2 regions of the Ruegeria sp. HKCCD6647-2 genome follow, and region 2 is predicted to be linked to the other one. Evidence: riboswitches for the same ligand, from Rfam matches in the RefSeq annotation. Region 2 holds a riboswitch; the other holds the start of a gene.
The links. A riboswitch is a leader RNA that binds a small molecule or an ion and turns the genes downstream of it on or off. The one in region 2 is predicted to bind thiamine pyrophosphate.

Region 1 (9,550 bases), on a different contig from region 2:
CACGGCCAGATAACAACGAAAGTTTGATGAAGATTAGCGGGACCCGACTGCCACGGCAAAAGCAGCCCGACATGAAGCTGTGGAATTATCAAGATATGACGTGCACAAAGCCATAATTTGACTTTTGAGAATAGCGTTAGAAGATCGCACCCATTTGTTCTTGGCTGTCATACGGGGCTACGAGCCACTTTCGGCGAAGGCAACATCCGCACGCTCAATCGTGCGTTCTATTAGCGCGTTCACCTGATTCGGCGTTTCGATCGATGACGAATGCCCTGCACCCCTGAACACGACCAGTTCCGATCCACGGATCGCCTGATGCATGTGTTCGGATTTTTCCGAAACCGTCGCAACGTCTTCATCTCCGACACCGATACCGACTGGTATTGCAATTTTGTGGAGCAGATCCGCGCAGCCATCCCTGTCGATCACCCCCTTGACCGCGCGCGTGATACCAATTCGATCATTGCTGGTGATGGCCCGCGCCCAACGTTTCCTTTCATTGTCGCGTTTGGGATCATTCAAAAAACTCTTTCCGAACATGATCGGCATGACCCGATTGATCACCGCCCATAGGCCAATCCAGCGTGCCACAAAATTAAGCATGCGGTACTTTGGTGCATTTTGGGGATCTTCAGGTTGCGCAGAAGTCTCAAGCAACGTCAGGGTCCGGATCAGTTCCGGCTCACGTGCCGCCAATCTCATCCCAACAAATCCCCCCATACTCAAACCAACAAAGTGACATGGAGCTGCATCCAATTCCCTGATCAGAGCAGCGGCATCCCTGGACAGGGTATCAATGTCATAACCCTCTTCGGTGATTCCGCTTTGCCCCTGCCCTCTGTGGTCAAACGTAATACACCGGCACCGATCCCTGAGATGCGCGACTTGCGCTTCGAACATTGCACCACTGAAGAGAAGACCATGGGAAAAAACTATGGGCTCGCCATTTCCCTGGGTATCTTCGAAATGGATGCGCGCTCCGTTCACCTCGATATGGGGCATGATGAGTCTCCGATCATTTTGAGCGCAGTGTAGCACAACCGGGGATATCTTCGGCGTCCGGGTGTTTGCCGTCTGTTCAATGCGAAATTGTCGTATTCAGGTATGCCCGATCTACCGCCCTGCGCGTATCTTCAGCGCAACCCATCCATCAGCTATGAATTCCGGCAAACCGATTGCGAGCGATACCAGCAGCGAGCGATTCAATGTCGGCGCCCAACGGACGGTCTTCGACGAGAGGGGGCGAAACCTCGCGAATGTCGTCGCAAGTTCGGGCCAGTACGTTTCCCAACGATTGCCGGCATCCGCGCAGTTCTACGGCTTGGCAGGCTGCCAACAGTTCGATTGCAGTCAGGTGACGCAAGTACCCGACCACTCTGTTCAACGCCTTAACGGATGCTGGTGAGCCGGGAAAGCAATCCTCTACACCGTTGGCATTCAAGCTGGGCCAGATCGGCACGGATTGAGCCGCGTGCGCGAGCTCTGACAACAGCGCTTCGGCCACTTTCATAACAGGAGCGAAGCCATTGGACGCGCTGTCTGGTTTTGCCAGAAAGCCGGGCAGCGCGCTGAATTCAGGGTTCAATAGCTTCGAAACCCGTGCCAACTGCGCCATCGCTAACGGAACAATTGATCGGGAAAGCGATTCCATGACACTGGTGATTTCAGACGTGAAGTAAGCCCCGCAAGAAATCATCTCATCGTTGTCAACAAAAGCTACCGGGTTGTCGCTGGAACTGTTGATTTCAATCGTCAGGAACTCGATCGCACTGTCGAGGGCTGCGCGAGTCGTGCCGTGGATCTGAGCCACGTTTCGAAACGACAAAGGATCCTGCAAACGCCGCGCCTGCCCCGGATCAAACAAAGCTCCACCGGTCAATCGTTTGCGCAACCCTTCGGCGGCTTTCAATTGGCCGGGATGTGGCTTGATACGAAGCACCCGTGGCTCCAGCGGCCCGGCATTCGCGCGAAACCCTTCCATTGAAAGCGCCGCGGCAGATTGTGCCGCCTCGAACGCACAGGCTGTTTCCGCCACCGCAAGTGCCGCGGCCCCGGCAACGGCACAGGCATGGTTTGCCAGCGCCAGCCCGTCGCGCGGCGCCAATTTCAACGGCTCAATTCCGTGTGCGCGCATAACCTCGATGCTGGGGCCAACGGTTCCGTCAGGGGCTCGCATCTTCCCTTCGCCGATTAACGACAATCCGACAGTTGCATTGATAACCAGATCGGCCGCACCAATTGATCCGATGTCCCCGACGACAGGCGTCAAGCCTGCATTCAGGCACTCCGCAATGTGCTTCGCAACCTCGGGTCGGGCTGCACTATGACCTGTCAGCATCGTGTTTACCCGCACAATCAGCCCCGCCCTGACGGTGTCTGGCACAGCTTGGGGGCCGATCGCCTGAGCCCGCCCGCGTAACGTCTGAACCGAGAATTCGGACAGCGCGTCCGCCGACAGCACTTCGGTGGCCCGGGCGCCCAATCCCGTTGTGACCCCATACACTGGTATCCGTTCCTGGATGGCGCGTGCCACCAGCGCATGTGACTTGGCCATTGCCGCCAGCCCTGCGGGATCAAGCGAAACTGGCCGAGATTGCCGTGCCGCCTCGCCGAGCGCTTCAACGGTCAATGACGCTCCGTCTAGCCTGAGTGAACCCATCTCAGGCATTCCGGTAGAGAAGCTTCTGAACGATACCGAGCTCTCGGGCCCGCTCCAGAATCCGGGCTCCCAGAGCAATGTCCCCGGTCGACATGCCACGGTGCCAGAACAAAATGGTCTCGTCGTCGGATTCCCGGCCCGGTTTCAAACCCGCTGCAATTTCGCCGATTTCGGCGTAAAACGTGTTTTCGCTTACAAGGCCGGCGTCTATGTGCGGACGCAGCGCGCCCAGATGACCCGCGCGCATCTGGCCCAGATCGTCCATGACAAACTTGTCGAACCCCTCAGTAAAGTTCAGCGGCAGGGCGCTCATCGTGCCGTAAGGCACCACAATTGCGCCTTTTTTGACCCAAGACCGGTCAAACATTGGCGTTGGTTCGTTTAGGCGCGTTGCTTCGATCAGGATGTCTGCCCCATTCAGGCAGCTCTGCCAGTCTTCGGCGACAATCACCTTTTTGCCCAGATCGCCGCTGAGTCTGTCACCGAAGGCATCACGGCTTTCCTGACGTCGCGAGTGCACCCGGATTTCTTCAAAGTCGAACAGATGATCCAACAACCTGACATTCCAGTAGGACGTGCCACGCGCGCCGACATGCCCCAGTATTCGAGGGTTTCGGGGACCCAACCATTTGGCGCCAAGGGCGGTCAGAGCACCTGTCCGCATATCGGTGATACCAGCGGCATCAATCACTGCACGCGGGGCGCCGGTTCTGGGACAGAACAGGTTCAGCAGGGCCAGTTCCGACGGCAAGCCCTGCTTGTAATTGTCGACATAGTCGCCAACAATTTTCACCCCGGCATAGCCCAGCGGCTCCACATAGCCACGCAGCACGTTGAAATGCCCGTTGAACGCGGGGTCAGGCGTCAGATGCATGCGCGGCTCTATGACCGTCTTACCCTGCCCCGCCGCGATCAATCCCTGCTCGATCGCGTTCAGAATGTCATCATTGCTGAGTGCCACCTGATCGACTTCGGGCTGACCCAGGTATTCGATTTCAATTTTTGTCATGCGTAGATCCCGTGCTTTTTGTCATCTTGAAGAATGCATGCTGGCGTTCCAGATCAAAAAATGTGACGCTTGCCTAAGAATTCCTGATGCAAAACGAACGCCGCCCATGCGACTTCCCCCGCTGAACACACTCAAAGCATTTGAGGCAACCGTCCGACTTGGCGGGTTCACCGCGGCCGCGGCTGAACTGGGAGTGTCGCCTGCCGCAGTGAGCATGCAGGTCAAAAAGGCCGAAGAATTCCTTGGGAAAAAGCTGTTTCATCGGACCAACAACAGCCTGTTGCTTACAGATGCAGGGCGATCCTGCTATCCAACGATCGGCGACGCGCTGATGAGCATCTCAGCCATCACAGATCAACTCCTGGAAAACGAAGCGCGCTCTCGGATCATCATCAGCACTATTCAATCTTTGGCAGAAAAATGGGTCGCTCCTGCAGTATCCAGATTTCGATCTTCTCATCCAGACATAGGGATAGAATTGCGCATCGAAGGTGACCCGGTGGATTTGACAAGCACCCAAACCGACATCCGGATCACTGCTGAAAGCCATCTGTATCCCCAACACACAACCGAACCCCTTTTCACCGATACCGTCTATCCCTATTGCAGCCAACAGTTTCGCAAGCGATTTTTTTCGAACGGAAATCTTGCCGAAGTTCCTGACAACCTGCTGATCCATACCGATTGGGGTGAACAATATGCGTCATACCCGACATGGGCCGCTTGGTTCCGTGCCGCGGGGCTCGCAAGAACACCGGACATCCGCAAAGGCCTGCGGATCGGAGGCGCAGCCGTTGCCTTTGCACTTGCGTCCCGGGGTACGGGTATAGCTCTCGTACCGAAAATGCTCATTGATGCAGAGCGCGGTGCGGAGTGTCTTCCGCAATCCGCATTACTGGGTTTGTCTTTGCCTTATGGCTATGCAGCCATTCTTCCCAAACACTCGGCAGACCTGCGCCCCCCACCCTTCAAACCGGCATTAATTCAGGCGATTCTTGCCGACTTGAAGCAAAACGGCTGACACTTACAGGGTATGCCATGCCTGTCTTCCGAAATTCAGTGACAAAGCCAGAATTGCTATGAAACCGGTTGTCTTTTCGTCCGATCCCGCCTAGGCACAACAACACCTCGGGGTGCGCGGCTTGCCGTGCTGAGATGCCTTTGGCGAACCCGTTGAACCTGAACCGGCTAGAACCGGCGGAGGGAAGGGTAGCGGTTTCATCCATCCTTGCCCTCTCGCCGCAATGGAGGATGATATGAAACATCTGATGATTGCTGCGGGAATACTGAGTGCAACATCGGCCATCGCCGCCGACAAACCTCAGCTGACCGTTTATACCTATGACAGCTTTGTCTCGGACTGGGGCCCCGGCCCGCAGGTCGAAGAAGCCTTCGAGGCAGTGTGCAACTGCGACCTGAACCTGATTGGTGTCGAGGACGGCGCGGCGCTGCTGTCACGTATCCGGCTTGAGGGTGAGAGTTCCAACGCCGATGTCGTGCTGGGGCTGGATACCAACCTGATGACCGCAGCGAAGGAAACCGGTCTGTTTGCCCCCAGCTCGGTCACAGCTGACTACACGCTCCCGATCGAGTGGACGGATGATGTCTTTGCACCCTACGACTGGGGGTATTTTGCGTTCGTCCACAACGCGGATTCACCGGCGCCTGCCAATTTCCAAGAACTTGCAGACGGCGACACCAAAATCATCATTCAGGACCCGCGCTCGTCCACTCCGGGCCTTGGGCTGTTGTTGTGGGTCAAAGCGGCCTATGGCGATGAAGCGCCGGACATCTGGGCCGGGCTTGCCGACAACATCGTAACCGTGACCAAGGGTTGGTCCGAGGCCTATGGCCTGTTCCTTGAGGGTGAGGCGGACATGGTCCTCAGCTACACGACCTCTCCGGCCTATCATCTGATCGCAGAGGAAGATGCCAGCAAGGCAGCGGCGGCCTTTGACGAGGGGCACTACATGCAGGTCGAAGTTGCGGCAAAACTGGCCGGAACCGATCAACCCGAACTGGCCGATCAATTCCTGGAGTTCATGGTTTCGGACGCTTTCCAACAGATCATTCCAACGACCAACTGGATGTATCCGGCGGTAACGCCGGCCTCTGGACTGCCTGAAGGGTTTGAAACTCTGATCGTGCCCGAGAAATCCCTGCTCTTCGGAGCGAATGAAGCCGCCGCAATGCGGGATCAGGCGCTTGCGGAATGGCTGGGCGCGCTCAGCCAGTAAGCCCGTTACCGGGTATCGGCGCGGCCGCGCTGGTCGCCGCGCTGATACTGGGTACGCTCGGCGCGGTCGCCCTGCGTGCCGAAGCAGCCGGCGGGTTTGGCCCCGCCGACTGGTCTGCCCTGCGCTTTACGCTTACACAGGCGGTGTTGTCCGCACTGTTCAGCGCGGGATTGGCCGTCCCGGTTGCACGGGCACTCGCCCGGCGAAGGTTCAAGGGGCGACAAGCCCTCATTGCCTTGTTGGGCGCGCCTTTCATTCTGCCGGTTATCGTTGCAATCCTCGGACTGTTGCAGGTCTTTGGCCGTGCGGGGTGGATCTCGGACATTCTGGGGTTCTTTGGCCTCGCCCCCATTCGCATCTACGGCTTGCATGGTGTCGTTCTGGCCCATGTGTTCTTCAACCTGCCCTTGGCCACGCGCCTCATCCTGCAGGCGTGGCAGGAAGTTCCCGCCGAGAGGTTTCGCCTGGCCGCGCAATTGGACTGCAACGGCATGGCGATGTTCCGGTTGATCGAACTGCCCATGCTGACACGGATACTCCCCGGGGTGCTGGCCGTAATCTTCGCCATTTGCCTGACAAGTTTCGCCGTTGCTTTGACGCTGGGCGGGGGACCGCGGGCGACGACACTTGAACTCGCAATCTATCAGGCCTTCACCTATGACTTTGACCTTGGTCGCGCTGCACTGCTGTCAGCGCTGCAACTTGCACTAACAGCCGCCGCCGCGCTGGCAGCGCTCAGGTTTTCGCGCAGAGATGGCCTTGGCGCAGGGCTGGATCGTGCCATTCGCCGCTGGGATGGAGGGGCGCCTGCAATCGATGCGTTCTGGATCTTGGCGGCGGCGGCATTCCTGTTGCTCCCTTTGGCATCAGTGGTGATTTCGGGGTTCGCGGGGTTCTTTGACATGCCAGCAATTGTGTTTCGCGCGGCGCTGACCTCGATCATTGTGGCCGCTGCCAGCACTGCGATCCTGCTGATGCTTGCACTGCCGATGGCAACGGCCGCCGCGACCGGGCGTTACGGAATTGTCGAACTCAGCGGAATTCTGGGTCTGGCCGCGTCACCGTTGGTTATCGGCACCGGTCTGTTCATTATGATTCGTCCACTGGCAAACCCGACTTCGCTGGCGCTTCCTGTGACCGCCCTGGTGAATGCCGTCATGGCCCTGCCCTTTGCCCTGCGCATTCTCGTGCCAGCAGCCCGCGATATCGTCGCGCGGCACGGGCGGCTCGGGCTATCACTGGGCATGGAAAAGAAGACCTTTTTTGCCTGGGTTCTGCTCCCTCGAATGCGCCCGCAAATCTGCTTTGCCGCTGGCCTCGGCGCCGCACTATCGATGGGTGATCTTGGCGTAATCGCCTTGTTCGCTGATCCCCAGATCGCAACATTGCCACTACAAATTTATCGTCTGATGGGTGCGTATCAGATGCAGGCCGCCGCAGGAGGCGCATTGTTGCTACTGTTGCTGTCGATGGGGGCATTCTGGCTTTTGGATCGCGGAGGGCGCTGGCATGCTGAAGCTTGACGGCTGTGTCATCGAAAACGGAGGTTTCGCACTTCACGCCGATATTGGCGTCGAAACCGGAGCCAGCGTTGCCATCATCGGCCCATCCGGCGCAGGAAAGTCCACATTGTTAGAAGCGATTGCCGGTTTTCGCGATCTCAAACAAGGCCGAATTCTCTGGAACGGTGATGACATTTCCGAGCTTCACCCCGGGAAACGTCCGCTGGCCATGCTGTTTCAGGATGGGAACCTTTTTCCGCATTTGACGGCCGAGCAGAATGTCGCGCTAGGCCTGCGCCCGAACGGACGACTTTCGAAGGACGAACACACCAAGGTGCAAGCCGCCCTCGATCGCGTCTCACTGCACGGATTGAGCAACCGGAAGCCATCAGAACTGTCCGGTGGGCAACAAAGTCGTGTCGCACTGGCCAGGGTCCTTGTGCAACGTCGCGAAATGTTGCTGCTGGACGAACCCTTCGCCGCCTTGGGACCGGCGCTGAAGGCAGAAATGCTTGATCTCGTTGCCGACCTGACAACGGAGACCAATACAACTTTGCTGATGGTCAGTCATGATCCGCAAGACGCGCATCGAATAGCCGGACAAACAATCCTCGTGGCGGATGGATTGGTGAATCCTCCTGCTGCGACATCTCAGCTCTTTGAGAATCCGCCCCCTGGTTTGCGCGACTATCTGGGATAAATTTTCATCGAAATCCGTCATGCCCGAAACTTTTTGCGGGTGGGTGTCGAAAGATGGTTACTGCATAAGTCTTTGGCGGATTTGTGCGGCTAAAGCTTCCGTAAAGGGCTGGTTGGAAGACAACGCAGCGATTAAAGTGGTTCCTGCTTGCTGGGAATGTCGGGGGTCTTTGCCCAGCTATCTGTTCCGCGTTTGGTGTTTCACGCAATGAAAAGAAAAGTCGTATTTGCCTATCGCATAGGGCAAAAGAAAATGGGCGGCAAAGTCATGCGCGTCGATCAGTTGGCAGCGATGGCTCGGTCCCATCTTTCGGAACGTTACGAATTTGACGTGGCGTTGGCGCCAAGAAGCGCACGTCCGTACATGTGCAAAAGGTTCGTGGAACAGTGCAAAGATGCCATTGTGATTTTTCACAAAAACGCGGCGGAAAACCTTGGGCCAGACTTTCGCGAAGCCCTAAAAAGCGTAGCCGCAGGTATCTGCGTCGATCACTTGGACGTGGTCGCGGGCCCATTTGAGCCTGGGTTCGTCGACATCCACATAGCCGCTTCTTACGAAAGCGAGCGGATTTTGTATCAAAACATGAACTCGCTCAACCCGGTTCCCGGAACGCAGATACGTCATTTGCGACATCACGCAGACCCGCGCTTAAGGGCGGGAACTGCGCCGGATCACAAACTATGTCCAGGGTATTTTGGATTGGCATCCAATGTAACAATGCCGGATGCATTGGCCGAAACGGTATTTACGCCGCAATACGATGGAAAATCGAATGCTGACGATTTTATTCAGAAAATGTCGCACGCGAACTTTCACATCTGCACGCGCGATCCACCAAAAAGAAATTCTTTTAAGCCTTTTACAAAAGGTTTCAATGCCGCTGTGGTCGGTGCCAATGTTCTTGTGAATAAACAGGTCCATGATGCAGAGCACTATCTGGGGCACTCTTATCCTTATCTGATCGAGAGCACCAATCCTGATGAAATAATGGAATGCATTTCGCGCGTAGAATCAGAATTTGGTAATCGTCAATGGAATAAGGCATTGAAGATAATGGAGGATGTATCCCGACAAGTGTCCCCGAAAAATGTTACGACCGAATTGGACAGGATTCTAAGACTGTTTTAGGCGTGGCCTGTGTCTCTACAGATAAAGCGCATGGCACCGGCTGAAGTGACGCAATGCAAACTTTATTCTCATAGCCAATGCTCGCGCCAGACAAGAACACCTGAAATGCCTCGCATTCGTGCAGCTCCCAGTCTGGGTAATTGAAATATTATTAAACCGACGGGCGAGTCTCGGGTCAGAACCCGTTTGATTCAGCCTGACCTCGTGGTTCATCGCAGCCCAAGCAACCTCAATCCTTTAATGGCGCTCGTCGATACCAAGATCGGTCCAGCTTTGTCCTTCATGGCCTAAAGGCGAAGCTACACAGCTGTC
Region 2 (9,550 bases):
CGTTAAGCACGATCTTCATCGACAAACTCCGAATAATTGTTTTCCAGTGCCAGATCGGCCACACCCTGAGCCAACGCCGGGGCAAGCAGGTAGCCATGGCGATAAAGCCCGTTTGCGTAGATTGTTCGCCCCAACCGCCGGATGCGCGGCAGGTTATCGGGGAATGCAGGGCGCAGATCGACGCCGATTTCCAGCACTTCGGCCTCTCCGAAAGCGGGATTGAGCGCATAGGCCGCGCTGAGTAGCTCCAGCATGGAGCGGGCTGTGATACGGCTGCTGTCCTCGGCTTCGACCATCGTCGCGCCCAGCATGAAGACGCCGTCCGCGCGCGGTACGACATAAAGAGGTATGCGCGGATGCAGCAGTCGCACCGGCCTGTTCAAGGTCACATCCTTGCAACGGATCACCAGCATCTCGCCCTTTACGCCGCGCAGATCGTGCAGCGTGTCCCGCGCGTGCAGACCGCGGCAATCAATTGCGTTCTCCAACCGAGCCGGGGCAGGTTTACGGTGAAAACTAACACCCAGAGTCTCGAGCCGTCGATAGACATCCAAAAGGGCCCGCCGGGGATTCAGGTGCGCTTCACCATCGAAAAACAGACCTTTGTTGAATCCATGTAAATCAGGCTCTAACAGGGCAAGTTTTTCTCGATCGATCTCGGAGTACCCTTCCGTACGGCGTGCAAATCGACGCAAATCGGGCAGGTCACGGGCATTGGCCACAACCAACGTGCCGCGCCGCTGAACCTGCGTGCGCGCGGCCCACCAGCCGATTGCAGCCTGACCCAGCCGCAGAACGGGTTCCTCGGCGGTCTCGTTTTCGCACCACGGCGCCAACATCCCTCCGGCCCACCAGGAACAGCCGTGCGCCGCCGGAGGTCCTGCGGGGTCAAACACCTGAACCTTGGCGCCGCGCGAGACCAGCTCGGATGCGACCGCAAGACCGGCGACACCGGACCCTATAACCGACCAGACCGTCACGCGGACCATACCTGATGAAAGTGGTGAACCGGCCCCTGACCCTGACCCACCTGCAACTCGTCCGCACGCACAATGGCCGTCTGCAAATAGGCATGAGCATCCGCAACTGCATCGGTCACGCAGTGCCCCTTAGCGAGACCTGCGGCAATGGAGGACGACAAAGTGCAGCCCGTGCCGTGCGTGTTTTTGGTGACGTGACGCGGCGCCCGGTATTCCGTCACCGAGCCCGACTGGTCGACGAGAAGATCGTGGCAAACATCACCCGCCCCGTGCCCGCCTTTCATAAGAACGGACCGAGGCCCCATCCCGCACAGCGCCTTACCTTGATCGATCATCTCGGCGACGGACTCAGCTGGGTGACTGTCCAGCAAGCGGGCGGCCTCTGGCAGGTTGGGCGTCAGAACCGTGGCCATCGACAGCAGCACGTCCCGAAGCGTTGAAACAGCGGCGTCCGCCAGCAGTGCATCGCCGGATTTGGCAACCATTACGGGGTCGATCACGACCGGTCCCGGGAAACTGGCCAAAGACGCTGCCACAGTTTGGATGATTTCGGGTGTGGCAAGCATCCCGATCTTGACCGTGCGCACGTCCAAATCGCTCAGTACGGCCGCGATCTGATCTGCGACCATATCCAGCGGTATGCTGTGCACAGCGGTCACTGCCTGCGTGTTCTGAGCCGTTACGGCGGTGATGACGCTAGCGCCGTAAACGCCCAGTGCAGACATCGCCTTGAGATCGGCCTGTATGCCGGCCCCTCCGCCGCTGTCCGATCCTGCAATTGTCAGCGCGATTGGCACCATGTCGTTGCTCCAACATCTTTTGGGCAACGGGCATGGAAAACGTCGGTATGCCGTCAGCATACTGTAAGACCGTTCCCTACGCCGGTATTGCCCGGATCAGGTTCGATGGGTTAGCGCATTCGCGCCTCTCAGCCCCCAGGCGGGGCACCCCAACGGTTCACGTGCAAAATTTCAGGGGTCTCATCCGGATTCAAGGGCCAATTTGGCGCAGCCGACAAAAAACTGGACTTATGAAATGAAAAGAGCCGGTCCACGGGACCGGCTCTTTGTTGTGCAATTGAGTGCTGGGTCAGCCTTTCATACCGTCCCAAAAAGACTTGACGGACGAGAAAAAGCTTTTGGATTCCGGATGGTTATCTTCGCCCAGATCGTCAAACTCGCGAAGCAACTCTTTCTGACGGCTCGTCAGATTGACCGGAGTTTCCACCGCCAATTCGATGAACATGTCCCCGACACCACCACCGCGCAGGGCAGGCATGCCCTTTCCGCGCAGCCGCATTTGGCGCCCGGACTGGCTGCCTGCCGGGATTTGAACACGGCCTCGGCCGCCATCAATGGTCGGCACCTCGATCGACCCGCCCAGCGCGGCCTTGGCCATGCTGACCGGCACGCGGCAATAGAGGTTTACACTGTCACGTTCGAACAGCTTGTGCTCGGACACCTCGACAAAGATGTACAGATCACCCGGAGGGCCACCGCGCATCCCGGCCTCGCCCTCGCCCGCAAGGCGAATGCGGGTACCGGTTTCGACACCGGCGGGAATGTTCACGGACAGCGCACGCTCTTTCTCGACACGGCCTGCACCCTTGCAGGATTTGCACGGATTCTTGATGATCTGCCCCAGGCCCGAACAGGTTGGGCAGGTGCGTTCCACGGTGAAAAAGCCCTGTTGCGCCCGGACCTTACCCATGCCCGAACAGGTTGGACAAGCCGTGGGTTCCACGCCGCCTTCAGCCCCGGTTCCTTCGCACGAGGAACAGGCCACAGCCGTAGGAACATTTATGGTCTTTTGAAGGCCGGCATATGCCTCTTCCAGTGTCACCCGCAGGTTATAGCGCAGGTCGGACCCACGCGCGGCCCGGCGTCCGCCACCGCCGCGCTGACCGCCCATGAAGTCGCCGAACAGGTCGTCAAACACATCCGAAAACGCGCTGGAGAAGTCACCGTGACCGAATCCGCCGCCCGGCCGTCCTCCACTTCCGCCCATGCCGTTCTCGAACGCGGCATGGCCGAAGCGGTCATAGGCAGCCTTCTTGTCCGCGTCGCGCAGCACGTCATAGGCTTCGTTCGCTTCCTTGAACTGAGCCTCTGCATCCGGGTTGTCCTTGTTGCGGTCCGGATGCAATTCCTTGGCCTTCCTGCGAAAGCCCTTTTTTATTTCATCCGACGAAGCGCCCTTGGACACGCCGAGCACTTCGTAATAGTCGCGCTTTGACATTTGTTATTCCTTCGTGCCGCCGGGTGCGTTGCTTTCACTGAGCCTGTACACGCCATTGGTGTTGTTTGCAAAGCTGGCCACGTAACCCGCCTTATTCAAGACCTGGGCAAGCCCATCATCCGAGTGCTTGATTTCAACCAGCAGCAGATCTGGCCAGATCCCGCCCGGTGCGTCTTCGAAAAAGGCCTGTAAAACGCGGGTTTCCTGACCCTCAATATCCATCTTCATTGCATCGACTCTGGTCAAACCCGCGTCGTGCATTGCGTCCAGCAATGGGACAGCATTCACGCTCAGGTCCCCGGCATCGGTAACTTTGGCATGTCCTCTGTCCCCCAGGTTCGAGGACTCGAACCAAACCTCACCCGGTTTGTCAGACAAGGCCTGATCGCAATGGGTCACCTCGGTGGCAGCGTTTGCAGCCAGATTGGTCGCAAGCCTTGCCTTGTTGACCGGGTCCGGTTCCACGGCCAAAGCTCTGAGATTGCGCCCCAACCCTTGCACGACCGATCTGACCCATAGCGTATAAAGACCGACATTCGCTCCGGCATCGACAAAGACATAGTCGCCCGAGCTTTGCGATACATGATCAGCCAGCAGTCGTCGTTCATCGGGATCGAAGAACTGAGTGCCCGTGATAACGCGCCTCTCTGCCCAGTTGTCCGAAGGGTACAGGCGGCATTTCTGCCCTCCGAACACTTCGACGTCGTAAGGCTCGTTCCGACTCGCCATTATGAGCCTGCGAATCCCGGACGACATCCATTGACGCGGCATGACTTCTGACCACCGGCGCAATGTTTCCATCCGATGTGAAAGAGCGTAAGTGCCAAAGGGAGGTTCAAGGACCGCGGACTGCATGGTGAATGCTGTCCCGGCGGGACCTGTCTGGACCCGCCGGAAACCGTGTTCGCGTTAGGCGCGCTTGTCGTCGTCGAGGTCTTCGAACTCGGCGTCGACAATGTCGTCATCACCAGGTGCTGCATCCGCCGCTGCCGGCTCATCTTCGGCCTCTTCGGCTTGCGCCTTATAGATGGCCTCGCCCAGCTTCATCGCGGCTTCGGTGACGTTCTGGATGCCCGACTTGATCTTGTCGGCATTCTCGGTTTCCAGCTCGTCCTTCAGCGCGGCAATCGCCAGCTCGATAGCTTCGATGGTGGTCGGGTCGACCTTGTCGGCATGCTCTTCCATCGACTTTTCGGTCGAATGGATGAGGCTTTCCGCCTGGTTCTTGGCTTCGACCAGCTCTTTGCGCTGCTTGTCGGCCTCGGCGTTTTCCTCGGCGTCCTTGACCATCTTTTCGATGTCTTCGTCCGACAAACCGCCCGATGCCTGGATGGTGATCTTCTGCTCTTTGCCGGTGCCTTTGTCTTTGGCCGAAACCGAGACAATGCCATTGGCGTCGATGTCGAAGGTCACCTCGATCTGAGGCATACCGCGCGGTGCCGGCGGAATGTCCTCGAGGTTGAACTGACCCAGGATCTTGTTGTCCGAGGCCATTTCACGCTCACCCTGGAACACGCGGATGGTCACGGCGTTCTGGTTGTCCTCGGCGGTCGAGAAGACCTGAGACTTCTTGGTCGGGATCGTGGTGTTGCGGTCGATCAGACGGGTGAACACGCCACCCAGTGTCTCGATGCCCAACGACAGCGGGGTCACGTCCAGCAGAACCACGTCCTTGACGTCGCCCTGCAGAACACCGGCCTGAATCGCGGCGCCCATGGCAACCACTTCGTCCGGGTTCACGCCTTTGTGCGGCTCTTTGCCGAAGAACTTGGTGACCTCTTCGATCACTTTCGGCATCCGGGTCATACCACCGACTAGAACAACCTCATCCACGTCCGAAGGCGACAGACCAGCGTCTTTCAAAGCGGCCTGGCACGGCTTCATCGATTTCTTGATCAGGTCACCAACCAGCGATTCCAGCTTGGCACGGGTCAACTTCATGACCATGTGCAGCGGCTGACCGTTGGCACCCATCGAGATGAACGGCTGGTTGATTTCGGTCTGCGAGGTCGAGGACAGCTCGATCTTGGCTTTCTCAGCGGCTTCTTTCAGACGCTGCAGGGCCATCTTGTCCTGGGACAGGTCGACACCGTGTTCCTTTTTGAACTCTTCCGCCAGGTAGTTGACGATGCGCATGTCAAAGTCTTCACCACCCAGGAAGGTGTCACCATTGGTCGACTTAACCTCGAATAGGCCGTCGTCGATTTCCAGAATGGTCACGTCGAAGGTACCACCACCAAGGTCATAAACCGCGATGGTTTGGGTGTCTTCCTTGTCCAGACCATATGCCAGCGCAGCAGCTGTCGGTTCGTTGATGATCCGCAGCACTTCCAAACCGGCGATTTTACCGGCGTCTTTAGTGGCCTGACGCTGAGCGTCGTTGAAGTATGCCGGAACGGTGATGACCGCCTGCGTGACTTCCTCACCCAGATAGCTCTCGGCGGTTTCCTTCATCTTGCCCAGAGTGAAGGCCGAGATCTGGCTTGGGGAGTATTTTTCACCGCGGGCTTCGACCCACGCGTCGCCATTTCCGCCATCGACAATGGCATACGGCACCATTTTCTTGTCTTTTTCGACTTCTGCATCATCCACGCGACGACCGATCAGGCGCTTGACGCCAAAGATGGTGTTGTCGGGGTTGGTGACCGCCTGACGTTTTGCAGGCTGACCGACCAGTCGCTCATCTTCGGTGAAGGCGACGATCGAGGGCGTTGTCCGCGCCCCTTCGGCGTTTTCGATGACCTTCGGCTGCGAGCCGTCCATGATGGCCACACACGAGTTGGTGGTTCCGAGGTCAATCCCGATTACTTTTCCCATTTTTGCAATCCCTTTCTCTTCAAGGCGATGTCCCGAGGCCGGGACCCGTTATGGCATCCATGCCCCGATCTGATGTGCGCGACGGCACTACACCATCGCGCGTCCCGGCGTATATAAGGGCGGGACCAGAAGCCTGCAAGCGTTCAGAAACGCAGGTTTTCGGGAATCTGAAGCCTTTTTTGCAAGGATTTGGCAAGGAATGGGGAATCCGGAATGGCGCGGCTGATTTTGCGGGGGTTCGACATCAGGAAAGGATACCTGAACGTTGCCGCTCAGACGGCGCTGATCGAAGAGCTGCGCCCGATTCTGAGGGCCGCACCTTTGTTCCGGCCTACAACGTCGACTGGCAAGACGATGTCCGTCCGCATGACATCGGCCGGAGAACTGGGCTGGGTGTCGGACAGCGCGGGCTACAGGTATCAGACCAATCATCCCAAGGGCATGACGTGGCCAGAAATTCCCCGCGTTATCCTGAACATCTGGCAGGACGTGACCGAAGCGAACCGGCTGCCGGATTGTTGCCTGATCAATTATTACGGTGAAGGAGCCCGGATGGGGATGCATCAGGACAAGGATGAAGAGGATTTTTCCTGGCCCGTTGTCTCGGTTTCGCTGGGCGACGATGCGCTGTTCCGCATCGGAAACACAACTCGGGGCGGAAAGACCGAGTCAGTCTGGCTGAACTCGGGGGATGTGGTGATCATGGGCGGCCCCGCGCGGCTGACGTATCACGGGGTGGATCGCATCCGATTCGGATCATCCCGGCTGTTGCCCAAGGGGGGTCGGATCAACCTCACCCTGCGCGTGGCGACCTAACGGCGCGCGTCCCAGCTTTGCGAGACCTGTTTGCGCGTATAGAACTCGGCCAGCAATCCGATCATCAGCAACACAATCCCGACCCAAAGCGCGTATTCCCAGTTCGAATTGCGGGGAAAGTAGTTCCGAAAGACAAAACCGCGGCACTGATCAATCAGGTGAAACAAAGGATTCCAAGCGAACATGCCCAGCATGAAGCCGCCCAGCGCGTTGCCGACAAACATCTTGCCCGAAAACACCATGTTCATGCGGCGGTATATGTTTGTGAGGATGGTTACTGCTTTGGGAAACCAGGGCTTCAGCGCCAGAAAAATCACTCCGACCGCGCAACCTGTGAACCAGGCCAACACCAGCATCGCAAAGGCCCCCCCGGGTTCCTGAATTTCAAGCGGGGCGACAGCGACGCTGTAGATGAACAGGATCACCAGGATCGAGACAAGTTGCGTGTACAGAGTTCCAAATGCCGCGGCCAGCAACGTAACCGCCATATTCATCGGTGAATGCAACATCATCGGGTTGTTTCCGCTGCCGACCCCGGACATGGCGCTGACCGATTTGACGTGGGTCATGTAGAGGAAAACACCCGAAAGGATGAAAAGTATGAACTCGCCCCTGATCTTGGCGATCCGTGCGCCCATGAAAGACATGATCAGGTAAAAGACCGAGGCCACAAGAACGATCTGAACGATGTTCAGCAATATCGCCAGAACCGCATTCGAATGCTGTGCGCGAATGCTGCGCACCACCGCATGGAATACCAGCTCTGCCGTGGTAAATGCGCCGCCCAACAGCGTCTGATTGCGCTTGTAGTGAAACACTCGACCGCTCTTTCCTGCTTTGTGACCTTCAAACTGGCACGAAATTCTTGCTGTTCCGTATCCATCACAGCATAAGTCCGTCAGGATTTCGGATCAACAAACCATGAAAACGGAGCATTTTGTGACCTACGACGCCCTTATCCCTGTCATCCGCCGCCTCGCCCTGGAGGCCGGGGACAAGATCATGCAGATCTATGAGGCAGACGATTTCGACGTAAAGGTCAAATCCGATTCAAGCCCGGTGACCGAAGCGGACGAAGCGGCAGATGCCCTGATCTCGGCCGGGTTGCGTGCAGCCTTCCCTGACATTCTTCTGGTGACCGAAGAACAGGCAGCATCGCATTCCGAAAAAGGCGACACGTTTTTGATCGTGGACCCTTTGGACGGCACGAAAGAATTCATCAACCGGCGCGGTGATTTCACAGTGAATATTGCATTGGTCGAAAACGGCGTTCCGACCCGAGGTGTGGTTTACGCCCCCGCCCGCGGGCGCATGTTCTATACGCAACCCGATGGCAAATCGGTGGAAGAAACTGGCACATTGGATAAAGACACGCCCGGTGTTCTGACGCCGATATCAGTCTCTAACCCGGACAATTCCGCACTTATGATCGTTGCGTCCAAGTCCCATCGGGACCAGGCGACCGAGGATTATATTAACAAATACAGCATTCGCGACAGCAAGAGCGCAGGCTCGTCGCTCAAGTTCTGCCTTGTCGCCACGGGAGAGGCTGACCTCTACCCCCGCGTCGGCCGCACGATGGAGTGGGACACGGCCGCGGGCCATGCCGTTCTGGCCGGCGCAGGCGGCCATGTGGTGCGGTTCGACGATCACAGCCCGCTGACATATGGCAAAGACGGTTACGCCAACCCGTTCTTCATCGCCTATGCTCCCGGTGTTGGATTGAAGGAGGCCTGATGTCTGTTCTGATCGCCATTCCTGCCCGATACGCCTCGACCCGCTATCCCGGCAAACCGCTGGTGCCGCTGACCGGTGCCAGGGGAACCTCGATGACCCTGATCGAACGCAGTTGGCGCGCCGCAATGTCAGTCGCCGGTGTTGATCGGGTCGTTGTGGCCACAGACGACGACCGAATCCGCGACGTGTGCGAAGAATTCGGGGCCGAGGTCGTCATGACCTCGGAAACCTGTGCGAACGGTACAGAGCGCTGCGCCGAGGCGCACGCAGCCCTTGGCGGCGCTTACGACATCGTGGTGAACCTGCAGGGCGATGCTCCTTTGACGCCGCATTGGTTTGTCGAGGACCTTATCAAAGGCCTGCACAAGGCACCGGGGGCCGAGATCGCCACACCCGTCTTGCGCTGTGACGGGTATGCGCTGAACGGGCTTTTGAACGATCGGCGCCACGGTCGTGTTGGTGGAACAACTGCGGTATTCGGGGCGGACAACAGCGCGCTTTATTTCTCGAAAGAAGTGATTCCATTCACGTCCGAAACTTATTCCAGCGCCGATCAAACGCCTGTTTTTCATCATGTCGGCGTCTATGCCTACCGTCCCGACGCCCTTGCCGCCTATCCTGGCTGGCCAACTGGGCCATTGGAGACGCTCGAAGGCTTGGAGCAATTGCGCTTCATGGAAAACGGTCGCAAGGTTCTTTGCGTCGAGGTTGAGGCCAAGGGACGCCAGTTCTGGGAGCTCAACAACCCGCAGGACGTGGCAAAGATCGAAGAGATGATGACCGCGATGGGGTTGGAATGACGAACATACTTGTTACGGGCGGGGCCGGTTATATCGGATCGCACGCCTGCAAGGCCTTGGCGCGCGCAGGCTATGTACCGATCACTTTCGACAACCTGAACACAGGTTGGCAGGACGCGGTGAAATTCGGCCCGTTCGAACGGGGCGACCTTCTGGACCGGG

Region 1: linked by a shared signal. The riboswitch ahead of thiB (thiamine ABC transporter substrate binding subunit) and the one ahead of thiD (bifunctional hydroxymethylpyrimidine kinase/phosphomethylpyrimidine kinase) in region 2 are both predicted to bind thiamine pyrophosphate.

Annotation. Positions count from the first base shown of each region.
Region 1 covers NZ_JBWVBD010000002.1:14,671-24,220, forward strand. The annotation lists gene AC2TDJ_RS06130 (alpha/beta fold hydrolase) at 178-1,005, opposite strand; gene AC2TDJ_RS06135 (aromatic amino acid lyase) at 1,154-2,632, opposite strand; gene AC2TDJ_RS06140 (ornithine cyclodeaminase family protein) at 2,664-3,671, opposite strand; gene AC2TDJ_RS06145 (LysR family transcriptional regulator) at 3,778-4,692, shown strand; TPP riboswitch at 4,791-4,894, shown strand; gene thiB (thiamine ABC transporter substrate binding subunit) at 4,928-5,908, shown strand; gene AC2TDJ_RS06155 (thiamine/thiamine pyrophosphate ABC transporter permease ThiP) at 5,884-7,431, shown strand; gene AC2TDJ_RS06160 (thiamine ABC transporter ATP-binding protein) at 7,418-8,110, shown strand; gene AC2TDJ_RS06165 (hypothetical protein) at 8,318-9,238, shown strand.
Region 2 covers NZ_JBWVBD010000001.1:400,898-410,447, reverse strand. The annotation lists gene thiS (sulfur carrier protein ThiS) at 1-19, opposite strand, end outside; gene AC2TDJ_RS01940 (FAD-dependent oxidoreductase) at 3-980, opposite strand; gene thiD (bifunctional hydroxymethylpyrimidine kinase/phosphomethylpyrimidine kinase) at 977-1,780, opposite strand; TPP riboswitch at 1,837-1,942, opposite strand; gene dnaJ (molecular chaperone DnaJ) at 2,070-3,218, opposite strand; gene AC2TDJ_RS01925 (FkbM family methyltransferase) at 3,222-3,947, opposite strand; gene dnaK (molecular chaperone DnaK) at 4,128-6,035, opposite strand; gene AC2TDJ_RS01915 (alpha-ketoglutarate-dependent dioxygenase AlkB family protein) at 6,249-6,851, shown strand; gene AC2TDJ_RS01910 (ABC transporter permease) at 6,848-7,669, opposite strand; gene cysQ (3'(2'),5'-bisphosphate nucleotidase CysQ) at 7,791-8,588, shown strand; gene AC2TDJ_RS01900 (3-deoxy-manno-octulosonate cytidylyltransferase) at 8,588-9,388, shown strand; gene galE (UDP-glucose 4-epimerase GalE) at 9,385-9,550, shown strand, end outside.